DNA from 2 places in the Paenibacillus sp. FSL P2-0136 genome. Region 1 is predicted to be linked to the other one. Evidence: riboswitches for the same ligand, from Rfam matches in the RefSeq annotation. Region 1 holds a riboswitch; the other holds the start of a gene.
The links. Region 1 has a riboswitch for cyclic di-AMP ahead of NYE26_RS31420 (3D domain-containing protein). Riboswitches for the same ligand answer to the same signal wherever they lie in the genome.
Positions count from the first base shown of each region.

Region 2: it holds a riboswitch for cyclic di-AMP, as region 1 does, so the genes downstream of both, NYE26_RS20870 (hypothetical protein) here and NYE26_RS31420 (3D domain-containing protein) in region 1, are expected to answer to the same signal.

Region 1 is NZ_CP150244.1:7,322,662-7,331,264, forward strand. It holds gene NYE26_RS31405 (AbrB/MazE/SpoVT family DNA-binding domain-containing protein) at 609-863, opposite strand; gene NYE26_RS31410 (HD domain-containing protein) at 1,139-2,422, shown strand; gene NYE26_RS31415 (TatD family hydrolase) at 2,477-3,247, shown strand; cyclic di-AMP (ydaO/yuaA leader) riboswitch at 3,447-3,675, shown strand; gene NYE26_RS31420 (3D domain-containing protein) at 3,962-5,122, shown strand; gene rnmV (ribonuclease M5) at 5,284-5,835, shown strand; gene rsmA (16S rRNA (adenine(1518)-N(6)/adenine(1519)-N(6))-dimethyltransferase RsmA) at 5,832-6,716, shown strand; gene yabG (sporulation peptidase YabG) at 6,791-7,699, shown strand; gene NYE26_RS31440 (Veg family protein) at 7,969-8,244, shown strand; gene NYE26_RS31445 (small, acid-soluble spore protein, alpha/beta type) at 8,470-8,603, shown strand, end outside.
Region 2 is NZ_CP150244.1:4,891,339-4,899,941, forward strand. It holds gene NYE26_RS20855 (substrate-binding domain-containing protein) at 1-194, shown strand, start outside; gene NYE26_RS20860 (alpha-galactosidase) at 312-2,606, shown strand; gene NYE26_RS20865 (SPFH domain-containing protein) at 2,741-4,171, opposite strand; gene NYE26_RS20870 (hypothetical protein) at 4,190-4,687, opposite strand; cyclic di-AMP (ydaO/yuaA leader) riboswitch at 5,080-5,262, opposite strand; gene NYE26_RS20875 (TetR/AcrR family transcriptional regulator) at 5,832-6,452, shown strand; gene NYE26_RS20880 (MMPL family transporter) at 6,482-8,603, shown strand, end outside.

The DNA of each region.
Region 1 (8,603 bases):
AAAAATGGGTTTAATCATCTGAGCACCCAATGAAATAAATGTATTCTATACACTTATATGGATTGTAATATTCCTTTTATTGGTTATAGTTGTAGTTTATACATTTATATGTATAGGAAAAGCCAGTAACCATCCAGCACCCAAGTCGCTAGTCACTCTATGGTTAAGCGATTCTCGCAGAGAGAGCGGGTCTACGCAGATCAGTCGCACGAGAGCACCCGGCGCAGCCGCCATAGGCACCTGCCTATGGCGAAACCCTTCGACTGGCAAGGCCTGAGGGATCACCGCAGGGAGGCCGAGGAGGGCCGGTCCACCGCCAACCCCAGCTTCCTTCCGCGCCTGTTGCAGAGATCCGCCAAGCTTCCGGGTGTCCAGAGGGCCGGGGCCCTTGGGGCCCTCCCTGTTAGGGAGGGTTTGGGAGGGTAAGAATCAGAGGTTTAAGAATTAGATGTGAGGTTTAGGAAGCAGACAGGGTAGGAAAAAGGGGCATCCGGGGAAAGTCCCCGAAAATAGCGCAAAAAAATACCTCCCGCGCGAACGGGAGGCCAAGGAGATATAAAAAGGTTAGAATTAACAATTGGATTAGTTCCTATTATACCCTATTTATTTTAGTTTGTCACAGGGGTAGGGATAGCCGAAATGCATTCATGACAAACAATTTTACCTTTGAAGTAAGTTACATTCTCAGCATTGCCGCAGAAAATGCAAGCAGGCTCGTATTTCTTAAGCATGATCCGCTCACCGTCCACGTAAATTTCGAGCGCATCTTTTTCTCCAATGCCTAGGGTGCGACGCAATTCAATTGGAATAACGACCCGTCCAAGCTCATCTACCTTACGTACAATTCCTGTTGATTTCATCATTACAATCGTTGCTCCTCTCAATGTTCAAAAGCGTCATTATTCGACATTCTTCACTGTTTTATGATATTTATAATACCAACCATTCCCAAAACAGTCAACCTTTTTTCAGGCTAATTTTAAGAAATCTTTTGAGACCACATTTATTCCGCGTTTGATCGGGCAAATCACTCTTAAAAAGCTTATGAAGATGTTTGTCGATTTGGCAGTATATGAATCGCTAATATTCGACAAAGAGCGACAATATATTATATAAAACAAGAAAAGGAGATGATTTCATGAAGCAACCGCTGTCAGAAGAGAAGGTATTTAAGGACCCGGTTCACAACTACATCCACGTACAGGACACTATTATCTGGAGATTGATTAATACTATGGAATTCCAGCGTCTGCGGCGCATCCGGCAGCTGGGCACCTCCTATTTGACCTTTCACGGGGCGGAACACAGCCGGTTCTCCCATTCTCTGGGGGTATATGAGATTACGCGGAGGATTATTTCCCAGTTTGAACGGAGCGGCTATAAGGACTGGATGCCGGAGGAGAGACTGCTTACCCTGTGTGCGGCACTGCTGCATGATTTGGGGCATGGCCCATTCTCCCATTCTATAGAAGAAGCTTTCGAAATGGATCATGAAGACTGGACCTGCCGTATCATTCTGGAGGATACAGAGATTACGGCTATTCTGCGTGATGTGGCTGAAGATTTCCCCGGTAAAGTAGCCTCGGTCATCTCCAAAACCTATGAGCATGAAATTGTTGTCAATTTGGTGTCGGGACCGCTGGATGCTGACCGGATGGATTATCTGCTCCGGGATGCATATTATACAGGGGTGAATTATGGAACCATCGACATCGACCGGATTCTGCGGATGCTGCGCCCTTATGACGGCCGGGTGGTTGTGAAGGAATCGGGGATGCATGCGATTGAGGATTACCTGATGTCACGGTACCAGATGTACTGGCAGGTCTATTTCCACCCGGTAACCCGCAGCTCTGAGATTATTCTCAGGCAGATTCTCCGCCGGGCCAAGGAGCTGGTGCAGCAGCAGCATGCCTTCCGCTTCATGATCGAGCCCTTAAGTGATCTGTTCAGCGGAGAGGTAACGGTAGGGCAGTACCTGCTGCTGGATGAAGCCTTGATGCAGACTGCCTTCATGCAGTGGACGCTGGAGGAGGATGACATCCTGAGCGACTTGTGCAGCCGGTTTATCCATCGTAAACTGTATAAATATGTGGAGATGGAGCATTTGGATTCTGACACGATTGACGAAATTCGCCGCAGCTTCGCCGGTGCGGGACTCCGGCCCGATTATGATCTGGAAATTGATTATCCCACCGATCTTCCCTATGATGTATTCCGTCCGGGAGACGGCTTTGACAGCAAGCAGATCCTGCTTCTGGACAAGCATGACCGGCTGAGGGAAATCTCCGAGGTCTCGGATATTGTTCGCTCTATCAGTGGTATTCACCGCGGCAGATACCATCTGTATTTTCCGCAGGACAGACTGCAGAAAGCCCTTCCACAGCTGCCGCCGTCCATCGCAGAGATTTTTGCCAAATAATCAGATCAAGCTTGGAATTATAGATACAACAACAGGCCGAAAGGATGTAATGTAATGCAGTTATTCGACACCCATACCCATCTGGATGCTCCACAATTCGACGAAGACCGCGAAGAGGTCATTGCCAGGGCGCTGGAAGCCGGCGTCAGCAAGATGATCAACATTGGCTTTAATCGGGATACGATACCGACCACCATGCAGCTTGCCGAGAAATATGATTATATTTATGCAGCCGTTGGCTGGCATCCCCAGGATGCCATCACGATGAAGGACGGGGACCTCGAATGGATCGCCTCCTTATGCGCTCATCCCAAGGTGGTTGCCATCGGCGAGATTGGGCTGGATTACTACTGGGATACCTCTCCTAAGGATGTGCAGCATGAAGTATTCCGCAAGCAGATCGGGCTGGCCCGTGAGGTGAAGATGCCAATCTCTATTCATAACCGCGATGCTCATGAAGATGTAATCCGCATACTCCGTGAGGAGAAGGCGGGCGAGGTTGGCGGCGTAATGCACTCCTTCTCCGGGAGCTGGGAAAGTGCCAAGATGTGTCTTGATTTGGGCTTCCATCTTTCTTTTGGAGGACCGATTACGTTCAAGAATGCCCGGGTGCCCAAAGAGGTGCTTGCCCAGACTCCGCTGGACCGGCTGCTGATCGAAACCGACTCCCCATATCTGACTCCGCACCCCTTCCGGGGCAAGCGAAATGAGACCGCTCATGTGAGGCTGGTAGCGGAGGCGGCCGCGGCAATAAAAGGGATTGAATTACAGGAATTGGCGGAAATTACGTATGCGAACGCACTGGAACGATTTGGGATACTCTGAAAACAGGAGTAAAAGCGGTGAAAAATGAAGTATAGCGAATATATTAAACTTTTATGACGGAAAAACGGCCGATTATTACAATATTTTAATCATTTTTTTACGTAAACGTGGTTGAATCGTCCTTTACAACATGTATCAAAACAGGATATCATCTTTTCAGTGCAGTGAGCTGTTGTAACTGTGACAGTCACTAATTTCATGGATCGTCTCGCTGAGTCTCCGCAACGGAGAATGGGGGAACCAATAATGCGCTGCCGCATGAACGTACAAAAGTACTGGCACAGAATTGCCGCAGGCATTATTTGATTTCTTTACGTGGTCTTGGGGTGAATTTGAGGGCAACCGCCGTGAGCGGGTGACCTGAGATAGGGCGTCTCTCTTATGTCCGAACCCGACAGCTAACCCCGTAAGCGCAAGTAAGAGAGGAAACCTCGTGTATAAGCATTCCGACGTATTCGACACCGGGAAGCCACGAAAGAGTCCTCTATGAGCTCTTTTTAGGCTTCTTTTGTTTTGAATAATGAGAATGCTCCCGGCATACTGTTATATAACAGATCTCCGGAGTAACTATGCCGAGCAGGCGATCCATGAGCAGGAAACGCTGAAGCAAGTGCGGGCGTATCCTGTTGCAAACTCAAACCTAGTTTCGTCAGAAGTGATACAGTCACCTTGATATAACTTGGACGACGGGGCTATGTAAGGAGGATGGAAAGAGTGGGCGTATTCCAACCAGAAGTATCCCATGATTCGCAATCATCCAGCAGGTCTTTCGCATTACGGTTGAAGCAAGTGAATCCCCGCGTAGTTTTACTTGCCGGTGTGGCATCGATTGTTATCGCACTGTTAATACTGCTGTACGTACACGGTCAGAGCAAAAAAGAAATTACCCTAGTAATAGACGGACAGGTACAGACACTGGAGACGCGGGAAACGCTGTTCAGTGATGTGCTGGCTAAGGAACAGATTTCGCTGCAGGCGCATGATGAATTATCTATTGGCCTTAGTGATGAAATAAAAGACGGCGACCGTATCGTGATTAACACTGCGCAGAAGTTCGCTCTTACCGTTGACGGAAAGACCGAGACGTTATTTACGACCGAGGATACCATTGGTCAGGCCATCGACAAGCTGGGCTACAGCCTGGAAGGCTTAGACAAGATTTACCCTTCGCTAGAAACCGCAGTATCTGCAGACATGGAAATCAAAATTGTCCGGATTAACAAGCATGTGGTTCAACGGACAACTAATTTGCCTTTCCGGGTCATTAAGACAGCAGACCCCTCATTGACCAAGGGAACCGTAAGAGTGGCACAGGCAGGTAAGCCTGGCGTAATGATCCAGCACATCGAGAAGATCTATCAAGATGGCGAGCTGGCATCCATGCGCATGATCGGCAAGGAAGTACAGACGGTTACCAAGGACAAAGTCATTGCCATTGGAACCAAGCCGCTTCCTAAGCCCGTCGTAGTTACTGCCAAGGTCTCCAAACCTGTAACAACCTCCAAGTCATCTAAAGCCAGCGCAAAGGCCAGCAATGTTACCAGTAAGGCTGGTGTGGATTTCGAGTACAAAAGAATGATCAAAAACGTATCCATGACTGCGTATTCGTCGCAGGAACCGGGTATTGGAACACGTACTGCCTCCGGCACACGCGTAACGGAAGGCCGCACTATAGCTGTTGATCCTAGTGTTATACCAATTGGCTGGTGGGTGTACATTGAAGGATTAGGGTTTCGCCGAGCAGAGGATACCGGCGGTGCCATCAAAGGCAACAAGGTGGATGTCTATTACGATTCACTGAGCCATGCCCGTAATTTCGGCCGCAAGTCGCGCACACTCTATGTGATCGGACCTGTGAAGCCGGAGCTGAACTAAACGTAAAGTCTTTTGCAAATTAGCGGTTAATACGATATAGTGAGGGAAGCACTTACGAAATTTTAGAGAGCTGCCGCTCATCACTTATACATTCTTTAGCCAAAAAGAAGGGGAGCGAATCCTCTTCTTTTTGCGTTCTGGAGTAAGGAGTTAAAATATTTATGATTAAAGAGCTAATTGTAGTTGAAGGGAAAAGTGATACCGTTGCCGTTAAGCGGGCGGTTGAGGCCGATACGATTGAAACCGGGGGTTCGGCAGTGGATAACAGGGTCATTGCCAAGATCAAGCTGGCCATGGAGCGCCGGGGTGTAATCATTCTTACCGACCCGGATCATGCCGGAGAGCGAATCCGCAAAATCGTCGCGGCCAAGGTGCCGGGCTGCAAGCATGCCTTCATCCCGGAGAAGGATGCAACCCGCAAAGGAGATATCGGAATAGAGAATGCTTCGCCTGAGGCTATCCGCCATGCGCTGGAGCATGTACATACCTCTTTCGAGGGGGCGCCGCCCATCATTGGGCTGGATGAGCTTATGGCCGCAGGGCTGATGGTACATCCCCGGGCGGCTGAGCGCAGAATGCAGCTTGGCAATCTGCTCGGTATCGGTTATTGCAATGGCAAGCAGCTGTACAAACGTCTGGCGATGTTCGGCATTACCCGCGAAGAATTCGCGCAGGCCCTCGCCCAAATTGATCAGGGAGGCATTACTTCATGAGCGGTATCGAGAATATCTCGTCCCCAACAAGAACCAAAGCGATAATTCAGCGTTACGGATTCTCCTTCAAAAAAAGCCTGGGCCAGAACTTTCTGATCGATCAGAATATTCTGGACAAAATCGTGGATGCCGCCGGTCTGGACAGCACATCCGGTGCGCTTGAGATTGGGCCGGGGATCGGAGCACTGACGGAACGGCTGGCGTTGACGGCCGGGGCCGTCACTGCGGTAGAGATTGACCGCAGGCTGATCCCGATTCTTAGGGATGTCCTGTCGCCTTATCCCCATGTAAAGATCCGTAATGACGATGTGCTGAAGGTGAATCTGCAGGAGCTGTTCGCTGAGGATTTCAAGGGCACGGACCGGGTTAGTGTCGTAGCTAACCTGCCGTATTATGTGACTACACCCATCCTCATGAAGCTGCTGGAGGAGAAGCTGCCGCTGGATAATATCGTGGTCATGATCCAGAAGGAGGTTGCCGAGCGTATGGCGGCGTCTCCGGGCGGCAAGGAGTATGGCAGCCTGAGTATTGCCGTCCAGTATTACAGCGAGCCTGAGCTGGTCTGTATGGTGCCGCGTACGGTGTTCATCCCGCAGCCTAACGTGGAATCGGCTGTGATCCGGCTGAAGGTCAGAGAACGTCCTCCGGTGGAGGTAGCCGACGAGAAGCATTTCTTTGGTGTGGTTCAGGCGTCCTTTACCCAGCGGCGCAAGACGATTGCCAATAATCTTAAGGCCCGCTTCTTCCCGGAAGAAGGGCGGGAGCGCCTGGAGGCGCTGCTATCCGAAGCCGGCATTGAACCCTCGCGGCGCGGAGAGACGCTTAGCATTGAAGAGTATGCGCGGCTCAGTGCGGTTCTTCTGGCTGCAGGCATCGCATAGAATACAGAAAACCCTCCTGGCGGATGAACCAACCGGGGTCTTTGCCCATAACATGGGGTAGAGGTGGTGTTGTAATGAATCTAGGAGACTTGGTCATTCGTAAATCCTATGGCGGCGATGTGACCTTCCGGGTAGACAATATATTGCAGAATAGAGCAGTCATTAAAGGCACGGAGTTCCGTCTGCTGGCGGATTCCCCGCTGGAGGATCTGGTTCAGGTGCCTCCTACACGGGTTACCGAGCGGGGAGCGCGTGCACAGATCAAGGCAACAGAATCTCTAACCTGGTTGCGTAAAGACCGGCAGGTGCAGAGCCAGCGAAGCGGAGAGAGCGTGTCGGGGTCCACGGGAACCTGGGGCCCATCTCCGAAGGAAGCGGCTTATTTTGAAGTGCCGGGTAAGGTCCTGCATTTGGATGGTGATGCACTCTATCTGAAGAAGAGCCTGAGCCTCTACGAGCAGCTGCGCATACCGGCCGAGGGACATCATGTCAACGAATCCAAAATGGCGGAGACGCTGTACCGTCTGCTGCCCCGTGTGCGTCCCGATATCGTAGTGATTACCGGCCATGATGGAGTACTTAAGCAACAGCAGAATTATGATCTGTACAGTCTGAGCAGCTATAAGAATTCACAGAATTTTGTGGCAGCCATCCGGGTGGCCCGTGAATATGAGCGGAATTTCGATGCTTTGACGATCGTAGCCGGAGCCTGCCAGTCGCACTTCGAGGCTCTCCTGGGCAATGGCGCCAATTTCGCCAGCTCCCCGGGCAGAATACTCATTCATGCCCTGGACCCGGTGTATATCGCGGCCAAGGCTTCTTTTACCTCTATCCGGGATACGGTGAACTTAAGCGATGTACTGAGCCATACGATCAGCGGCAATCAGGGGATGGGCGGAATAGAGACGCGGGGCAGCTTCCGGATCGGAATGCCTCAGCTGCAGAACCTGGCTACGCTGAAGGTAGCTCCTTCGGTGCTATAACCGGGTAAGTGATAACTGAACAGGCGGAAGGAATAGGGTAAGCATTCGTGCTTATCCTATTTTGCTGCCACGGAAGCCGCTTATGACACAAGATGGGTCAGGGAGCAGCCAGTCATCATTACTGATAACAAGGTGCTTAAGTCAGGAATTTCCCCGTCTAAAAAAATTCCGTTGACAACTTTTTTCTCATCATCTATAATTATTTATTTAATTTGACAAGTGGTTATGGAAGTTGTATAATGGACAAGGAAAGAGGTGGTCGTCAGGTAATGGCTAATAACGCGCTGTTAGAAATTAAACGCAGTCTTGAAGCTCACGTCGGTCATAAGATCACGTTGCGGGCTAACGGTGGCCGTCGGAAGACCGTTGAACGCACCGGTGTCCTGGAAGAAACGTACCCTTCTGTATTTATTGTCAAACTCGATCAGGAGCAGCAGACCTTCAAGCGTGTCTCCTATAGCTATGCCGATATACTTACTGAATCTGTGGAAATCACAGTTACCGAAGACGATGGGCAGATGCGGATTATGTATATCAAAGCTTAGCGTCATGACAGTCTCCCTGCGGGGGGGCTGTTTTTTGATAGAATTTTTATGTTTTGGGGTCCCCGCAAAGTACCTGAGTCATCACCTACGCTAAAGCCCCACTTTGTAGGGTTATTTTGCATGTAGGGGTCTTCCTGAATTATGCTGCATGACACTGGCCTCCCGGCTGCATACTACATAGGCAGTACGTTCATCATAGAGCAGCATACAAGGGAGGAATTCGTAATGAGCCGCAGAAGACGAAGCATGATGTCGGAGGAATTGAAGACGGAGCTGGCCAAGGAGCTTGGGTTCTACGAAACGGTTGAGCAGGAGGGCTGGGGCGGAATCCGGGCAGTCGATGCCGGGAATATGGTGAA
Region 2 (8,603 bases), 2.4 Mb from region 1:
TCGGCTTCGATGATATCGAGATGGCGGCCTATGTTCAGCCTCCGCTGACAACGGTCCGCGCCTATCCCGAGCAGATGGGCAAAGCTGCGGTTCAACTGCTCGCCGAGCGGTTCGAAGGACGCGAAGCCCCTTCGCATTCGATGATCGGCACGAAGCTGATTGTCCGCGAAACCAGCGGCGGAACACCGGATTAACCGCAGCCCGGCTACCCAGCAATAGTTGTTTTGCCTGTTCCAAGGGTTCCGCAGGAGCAGACTCAAGTTGGTCCAGATCATCGAACCTTATACCATCACACAAGGAGTGTTATGATCATGAACATTTTTGCAGACGAATCACTAGGATTGTTCCACCTTCAGTCCAAAGACACCAGCTACATTATCCAACTGATTGAAGGTTATCCTGCCCATGTCTACTGGGGAGCGAGGCTCCGCCATGACAGCAGCCTGACCGGGGTGCTTGAGCTGCGCGAACGTGCCTCCTTCTCGCCAACCCCGGTGCTAACGCGGCCTTCGCTCTCTCTGGATGCCCTGCCTCAGGAGTATCCGCAGTATGGAACGAGCGACTTCCGGCGGCCGGCGTATCAGGTTCAGCTAGCTGACGGCACGCGGATCTCTGAACTCAAATATGCGGGATATACCATTACACCAGGCAAGCCGGCACTCGAAGGACTGCCTGCCGTGTATGCGGAGAATGAAGCAGAAGCACAGACACTGGAGCTTACCCTGAAAGATGACTACGCTGGTCTAACGGTTAGACTGCTCTACACCGTATTCGCCGATCATAACGCGATTACCCGTTCCGTCCGCTTCGAGCATAACGGCGAAGCCCCGCTCCGGCTGGAGCAGGCGCTTAGCGCATCCGTCGATTTCGCCGATTCCTCTTACGATACGCTGCATCTGAGCGGCGCATGGGCCAGAGAGCGCCATGTGCAGCGCCGTCCGCTTACTCCGGGTGCTGCCTTGTCACTGGAGAGCCGCCGCGGCTCAAGCAGCCACCAGACCAATCCGTTCATTGCGCTGCTACGTCACGGCGCAGATGAAGACCAGGGGGATGTCTACGGCTTCAGCCTCGTCTACAGCGGCAGCTTCGCCGCCACTGCCGAGGTTGAGCAGTTCGGACAGACCCGTGTAAGCATCGGGATTAATCCGTTCGACTTCTCCTGGCTGCTGGAGCCGGGCCAATCCTTCCAGACCCCGGAGGCCGTGCTCGTCTATTCCGGTGAAGGTCTCGGCGGAATGTCGCGTACCTATCACCGGCTGTACCGGACCCGGCTCTGCCGCGGTGTTCACCGTGATCAGGCCCGGCCGATTCTGGTCAACAACTGGGAGGCGACTTACTTCGACTTCGATGCGGACAAAATCGCAACCATCGCCAAAGCAGCAGGCCCGCTCGGCATTGAGCTATTCGTCCTTGACGACGGCTGGTTCGGCAGACGCGACAAGGATAACAGCTCACTCGGCGACTGGTTCGAGGACCGCCGCAAGCTGCCTGAAGGTCTGGCGGATCTGGCCGGCCGGGTCAACAAGGAAGGCGTACAGTTCGGTCTATGGGTGGAGCCGGAGATGGTCTCGCCGGACAGTGAGCTGTACCGCAAGCACCCGGACTGGTGCCTGCATGCCGCAGGACGCCGCCGCACAGAAGGCCGCAACCAGCTAATCCTGGACCTCTCCCGTCCGGAAGTCTGCGACTATCTGTATGAGACCTTAAGCGCGGTCTTTTCCAGTGCCCCGATCCGCTATATCAAGTGGGACATGAACCGTAACATGACCGAGATAGCTTCTGCCAAAGCCAGCCCTGAGCGGCAAAAAGAAACCGCCCACCGCTATATGCTGGGGCTGTACAATTTGCTGGAGCGCCTGACCTCGCGCTTCCCGGACATTCTGTTCGAGAGCTGCTCCGGCGGCGGCGGCCGGTTCGATCCGGGAATCCTGTTCTATATGCCGCAGACCTGGACCAGTGACAACACCGATGCGGTAGAACGCCTGGCGATTCAGTACGGCACCAGTATTGTCTATCCGGCCAGCAGCATGGGCGCACATGTGTCTGATGTTCCGAACCATCAGGTAGACCGCATCACCACCCTAGCTACACGCGGGGATGTGGCGATGAGCGGCAACTTCGGTTATGAGCTGGACCTCACAAATTTCACCGAAGCGGAGAAGGACCTGGCTACCCGGCAGATAGCCCAGTACAAGGAGATCCGTACGCTGGTGCAGCAGGGTGATATGTACCGCCTGCTGAGTCCGTTCGAGGGTAGTGGCGACACCGCCTGGATGTTCGTCAGCGAGGACAAGACCGAAGCCTTCGTCGCTTATTTCCGCGTGCTGGCCATACCGAATCCTCCGATCTCGCGCCTTACGCTCAAAGGACTCAATCCCGAGCTGGATTATGTCATTGAGACGGGGGCAAAAGGCAGCAACGGTCATGTCCACGGCGGCGCAGAAGCCTCTGCACCTGCAGATGGCGTCAGCTCCGCTCCGTTCCAGACGGCCTTCGGCGGCACACCGCTCGGCGGCGACCGCCTGATGCGTATGGGCCTGGTAGTCTCCGACCTGCGCGGAGATTATGCAAGCTGCACTTACCGCCTGAGAGCGGTGCAGCGCTGATCTACAGCTTCAGACATACCACAGGCGTCAGCCTCCTTTTGGAGATTGACGCCTGTTTTTTGTGGAGAGATGCAGTCAGGAAGGCGGCTTGCTGCCGGTTCATTAACTACTTACTACCTGCCTCTACTCCTCTTCTACTCCTGTCCATGTTCAGGCTCCCGACCAAGTAACCCGCTAAGCGCCTCTGTGACATTCATGCCGGTCAGCGTCTTGGTCAGTTCAGGCACCTGCGCCATGATTTTGGCGATATCGCCGGTAATTTTGTTCACGCCTGCGGACGCCCCATCCTGGGAGATGACGGTGATCTTATCTACCTTGGCCAGCGGGGAGGCGATTTTCTCAGCCAGCTCGGGCAGGATTTTCAGGAATTCCACGGTCAGGGCGGCTTGAGTGAACTGTTTGTACGCCTCAGCCTTCTTCTGCAGCGCTCCCGCTTCCGCCGCTCCGGCGAGCTGGACGATCTCCGCATTCGCCTTCCCTTTTGCCAATTCCGCCTCCGCTGTTGCCAGTCCGCGCTTGGTCGTCGTAGCGGCTTCGGCTTCCGCCTCCAGAATCTGCCGCTGCTTGGCGGCTTCCGCTCTCATGATCGTTGCTTGATTCTCTGCCTGGGCCGGCTTGATTACCGTCGCTTCCAGCTCCCGCTGTCTCAGCTCGACCTCGATCTCCCGGACTGTGCGGTTGGCTTCGGCCTCCATTTGAGTGATTTTCACCTGTTCGGTAACCAGCGACTGCTTGATCTTATTCTGCTGCAATTCGTACGCCAGATCCGCCTGTGCCTTCTTCACCTCGGTCTCCAGCTTGAAGTCCGCCTGCTTAATGTTCAGCTCCTTCTCGAACAGCGATTCCTTCGCACGGGCAGCGGTTCCTGCTTCAATCGTCGCCTGATGCGCATTGGCTTTGGCAATGGAGGATTCCTTCTCCGCCTCGGCCTGCTTGATCTGAATATCGCGTTCGGCTTCAGCCTTGGCGATGCTGGCATCACGGCGAATCCGCTCAATCTCAGGCACCCCCATATTGTCGATGTACCCTTTGTCGTCGGTAATTTTCTTGATGGTGAAGCTGACCACCTCCAGCCCCATCTTGTCTAGGTCCTCCGAGCAGGTCTCCCGCATCTTGCTGTTGATTTCGTCTGGGGTCTTGAGTATAGATTCTACACTGAGCTGCCCGATCAGGCCGCGCAGATGACCCTCCACCGAATGCAGAATAATCGTCTCACGGTCCTCTTCCGGCCGGTCAATGAACTGCTCGCTGGCTGTGAGAATAGCGGTTGGATCGCTTTTGATCTTAATCTGGGCGACCGCCTCCAGGTTCAGCTTGATGCCCTGGCGGGAAAACATGGCCTGCGCCGGGATCACATCGAAGCTCATCAGCATCATGGAGATGGTTTTATTGTTCTGGAAGCCGGGGATGACGAATGTCCCGCCGCCCTGAACCACTCTTTTGCCGCCGAGACCGTATACGATCATGGCCTGATTAGGCGGAACCTTTTTATACGCGGTCACAATACTGGTTAACGCCAGCAGAATCACAACAACAATAGCTCCGGTTACATATAAAATTAACATTTGCTCCGACACTCCCCGTTAGTTTTGTTCCATTTCCCTCTCGAACAAAGTGACCGTTGCGATCCCCTTATCCGTCTTCACAATAATCACCCGATCGCCCCGCAATAGCGACTGACCGGATTCGGCACGCACGCCGATGGAACGCATGGTCCCGTGCAGCACATACTTCATCTCTCCTACGGCCCCATCCGCTGCGGCGATGCTGATATAGCCGAGCTGGCCTGCCGGATCATAATCGAGTTCACTCATACTGCTGTCATAACGGGTCATCACCCGGGCCAGTACCGTGTAGAGCAGGATGCCCGGCAGCAGGGCGATCAAGGTACAGACCAGTACCACGGCGAGCAGCTGCATCCCGCTGTACTTGACAAGCATATACCCCGTGCCGCCCCAGACGGTGACAAACACCATCAGCGGAAGAATCGGGAGAAAGCCTGGCCCCCCGCCATCTCCTCCCCCTACATGCAGGTGGCCTACCAGACCGTGCCCATGAATGCTGCCGCTTAGGATAAGCACGAGGCCAACCCAGAAGCAGACGATAAATACAGTAGCGATGGGAACCCCCTCCTTTCAATGTAATATGGCTATAAGAAAACTGACTGTAGTGGAGATGCGGAAACTGACTATTGTGGTACATAAAAAGACTATTGCGGCATATAAATGACTAATCAGTGTTGTTATAAGATTAAATTGTGCTTCCACCTGTCACTATTGCCCCTAATTTCCACTTTAGGCTGCTTGGTTGTGTATGGCAGAGGCGCAATTGGATTCAAGGGCACTTGTGCTCTTCATTTCTGCATCCAGCCCATTTTCAGGGCATTCAGTGGGATTAATCCCCTTCCCTACACAGCAAAAAGACCACAGCAGCAGCAGGGCTCTCCGTGGTCGGTTACTCGATCATGGCGCTCATCCTCTCTCTTCGAGGCTTACGGGGTTAGCTGACGGATTCGGGCAGCGAGATTGCCCTACCTCACCAGAGCCATAGTAGCACACTGGCAAGGATTCACCCCGGGTACTCAGCAGCCTATCCTTAAGCCACCTGCACCAGTTGGTTCCCCCGTTCCCGTTACGGAATTCAGCCATTTCAAGAACAGTGTCATTTCATTCGGTTGTTGATTGAATCTTACGCCTGCAGCCATTTAATGTAAAACCTCACGGATGACAAAAGAAGTCAATAATGCTGTACCTTCTGGAATGAAGGCGCATTCTTCAGCTCTGCTCTTATCCGCCCGGGGATTTGCTCGCGCTATCGTCTGTTTACACCCATGTTACTCTTCCTCCCACGCGCTGCTCCTTTGCTCACCTAATCTCCTCCCACTCTCATACTCACTTATTCCCCTACTCTCCTTACCTACTCACTTACTCTCCTTCACTTACTCCCACACTAACTCTCACTTACCTACTCACTTACTCTCCTTCACTTACTCCCACTCCAGCTCTCGCTCCTCATCTACTCACTTACTTCCCACTCCCTTCCCCACGCCCTCCTAACTTAATCTCCTAACCCCGCACCTTTTTTTCTCAGCCCATTACTCCAAATTTAAAATATTCACATTTTCGTCACTCGATGCTCATTGTGCAATCTTTCCCTTTGAGCAATAATAGAACCTATAGATTCTCTAGAACTTATAGATATCAGGGAAAGGAGGAACATTTACTTTTGAATTCCAAACTGAATCTGCGGGACAAAAAAAAAGAAGCCACCGCCTATGCCTTAGCCGTAGCGGCCTTCGAGCTTGCGCTTGAGCATGGGATGGATGGCTTCATTGTGGATGATGTTGTTCAGAAGGCTGGATATTCCCGGCGGACTTTTGCGAATTACTTCTCCTGTAAGGAGGAGGCAGTCGCCGCCTATTTCATTGGCATTATTGCTGTCCAAGAGAAAGAGAATAACCCGCTGGCTGCTCTGCCGTCGGATGCTACACCGCTCGATGCCCTGTACAATCTGCTGAAGCTGCAATTCACCTCGGAGTTCCTGCATAAGCTGCGGCAGTTCGTCTCCCTGGCGAATCAATATCCGTCCCTGGAGCCTTACATTCTCAATGTCTTCCGGCATTTGCAGATCACCGCCCAGGAGACACTGGAGCAGTTCACCCGTGGACGGTATGCCGATGGATATACCCACCTGCTGGTAGGTGCCGTCTATGGGGCTTTCGTGCCTATCCTGGACGGACGGCTGAACGTCATGCTGCCGGGTGAGCAGCAGAGCGGGGACTCCGGGGCTATGCCGTTTCAACAATACCTGAATTCCATGTTTGCTTACTTACGTAACGGCTTCTAAATTCACAGATAAAGAGGAGAAACCACTACATGTCTACCTTTCTATACCGCTTAGGTAAATCGGCTTATGCCAAGCCCTGGGCCTTCATTGCAGTCTGGATCATTGTACTCGGAGTTGTAGGCACCCTGATTGGAGTCAATGGCATTCAATCCAGCTCCGAGATGAAAATTGAAGGCACAGAGTCGCAAAAGGTGCTGGATAAGCTGACAAAAGAGCTGCCCGCTGCGGCCGGAGGCCAGGCTAGTATCGCCTTCACTGTACCGGACGGGGAGCGTCTTGATACGCCTGAGCGTACAGCGCTGCTTCTAAAAGCTATTAATGATGTATACAACATGGAATATGTCATCAACCCTGCCGAACTGGCAGCACAAGCAGCGGCCGCCGCTGCCGGTCAAGCCGCTACTGATCCTTCCGCTGCGGCCGGTCAAGCCGCTACTGATCCTTCCGCTGCCACTGGTCAAGCCGCTGCCGATCCTTCCACCGCTGCTGGCCAAGCCGCTGCTGATCCTTCCGCTGCCGCTGGTCAAGCCGCTGCTGATCCTTCCGCTGCCGCGGGTCAAGCTGCTGCCGATCCTTCCGCCGCTGCTGGTCAAGCCGCTACCGATCCTTCCGCTGCCGCTGGTCAAGCCGCTGCTGCTCAGGCAGCACCGTTCGGTCCGCTGATTGCCCAAGGCGCTCCGGTTCCCGGCGTGATGCTGTCGGCTAACGGCAGCATTGCCCTGTTCCAGTTCCAGTTCACGGTTCAGCAGACATCTCTGCCATCGGAGGTGCCGGACAACATCATCGATGCCGTGACCAAAGTTGAACAGTCCGGTTCAGGCATAACCGCGATTCCAAGCGACTCGCTCAAAAGCATGCCGGCCATCGGCTCCACGGAAGCGATCGGCGTAGCCGTTGCGGCCATCGTATTGTTCATGACGCTGGGCTCAGTCGTTGCCGCCGGGCTGCCGCTGCTGACCGCACTTCTCGGAGTAGGCATTAGCGTCGGAGGTGCGTTTGCCCTCGGCAGCCTGATCCAGATGAACGATATTACACCGGTTCTTGCCGTGATGATTGGTCTCGCCGTGGGGATCGACTACTCGCTGTTCATTGTGAACCGCCAGCGCCGTCTGATCCTGGATGAGAAATTAAGCGCAGCCGAAGCAGCCAGCCGGGCACTGGGCACCGCAGGCAGCGCGGTATTCTTCGCCGGTCTGACCGTTATTATCGCCTTATGCGGTATGCTCGTTATCGGCATCGGCTTCTTGTCTACTATGGCCCTAGTTGCTGCGGCCAGCGTGCTGATCAATGTCCTGCTGGCCTTGTCCCTGCTGCCTGCGCTGCTCGGCCTGGTCGGTGAACGGATTGTAACCGCCAAAGCCCGGACCAAGCACAGCACCGCCGCCCAAAAATCACAGCACAGCTTCTCCCGCCGTTGGGCGAATGCCACAGTGAAATACCGCTGGGCCATCATTGTGCTGGTGGTGCTGGTGCTGGGCACAGCCGCCATTCCAGTTACCAAGATGGAGCTGGGTATTCCATCCGGCGCCTCGGCGAACCTGGATACTCCGGCCCGCCAGAGCTATGATGTCATCTCCAAAGGGTTCGGCGAAGGCTTCAACGGCCCGCTGCTGCTGGTTGCTGAGACAAAGAATCCGTCTGAGAAAATCTCCATGCCGATCCTGGGCAAGCTGGTTCAGGAGCTGCAAATGCACGATAATGTGACCCTGGTCTCTCCGCTCGGTGTCAGTCCCACCGGCGATATCGCCATTATCAGCCTAATTCCGAAGACAGGGCCCACAGATACCGCAACCAGAGACCTGGTACAGGAGCTGCGTGATCCAGCGTCCAGCCTGAGCACCGGCAACAATATTAATCTTGGCGTGACCGGCTTCACCGCCATCAATATTGATATGTCCTCGAAGCTGTCCGATGCCTTCCCTGTATACATCGGGATCATCGTTATCCTGTCGCTGATCATTCTGCTGCTGGTATTCCGGTCCATTATCGTACCTATCAAAGCAACCGTCGGCTTCGTGTTAAGTATTATTGCCACCTTCGGCGTAACCACCGCCGTCTATCAATGGGGCTGGCTGCATTCGCTGTTCGGCTTCGATACCGGCGGACCGCTGCTAAGCTTCATGCCGATCCTGGTCACCGGTATTCTGTACG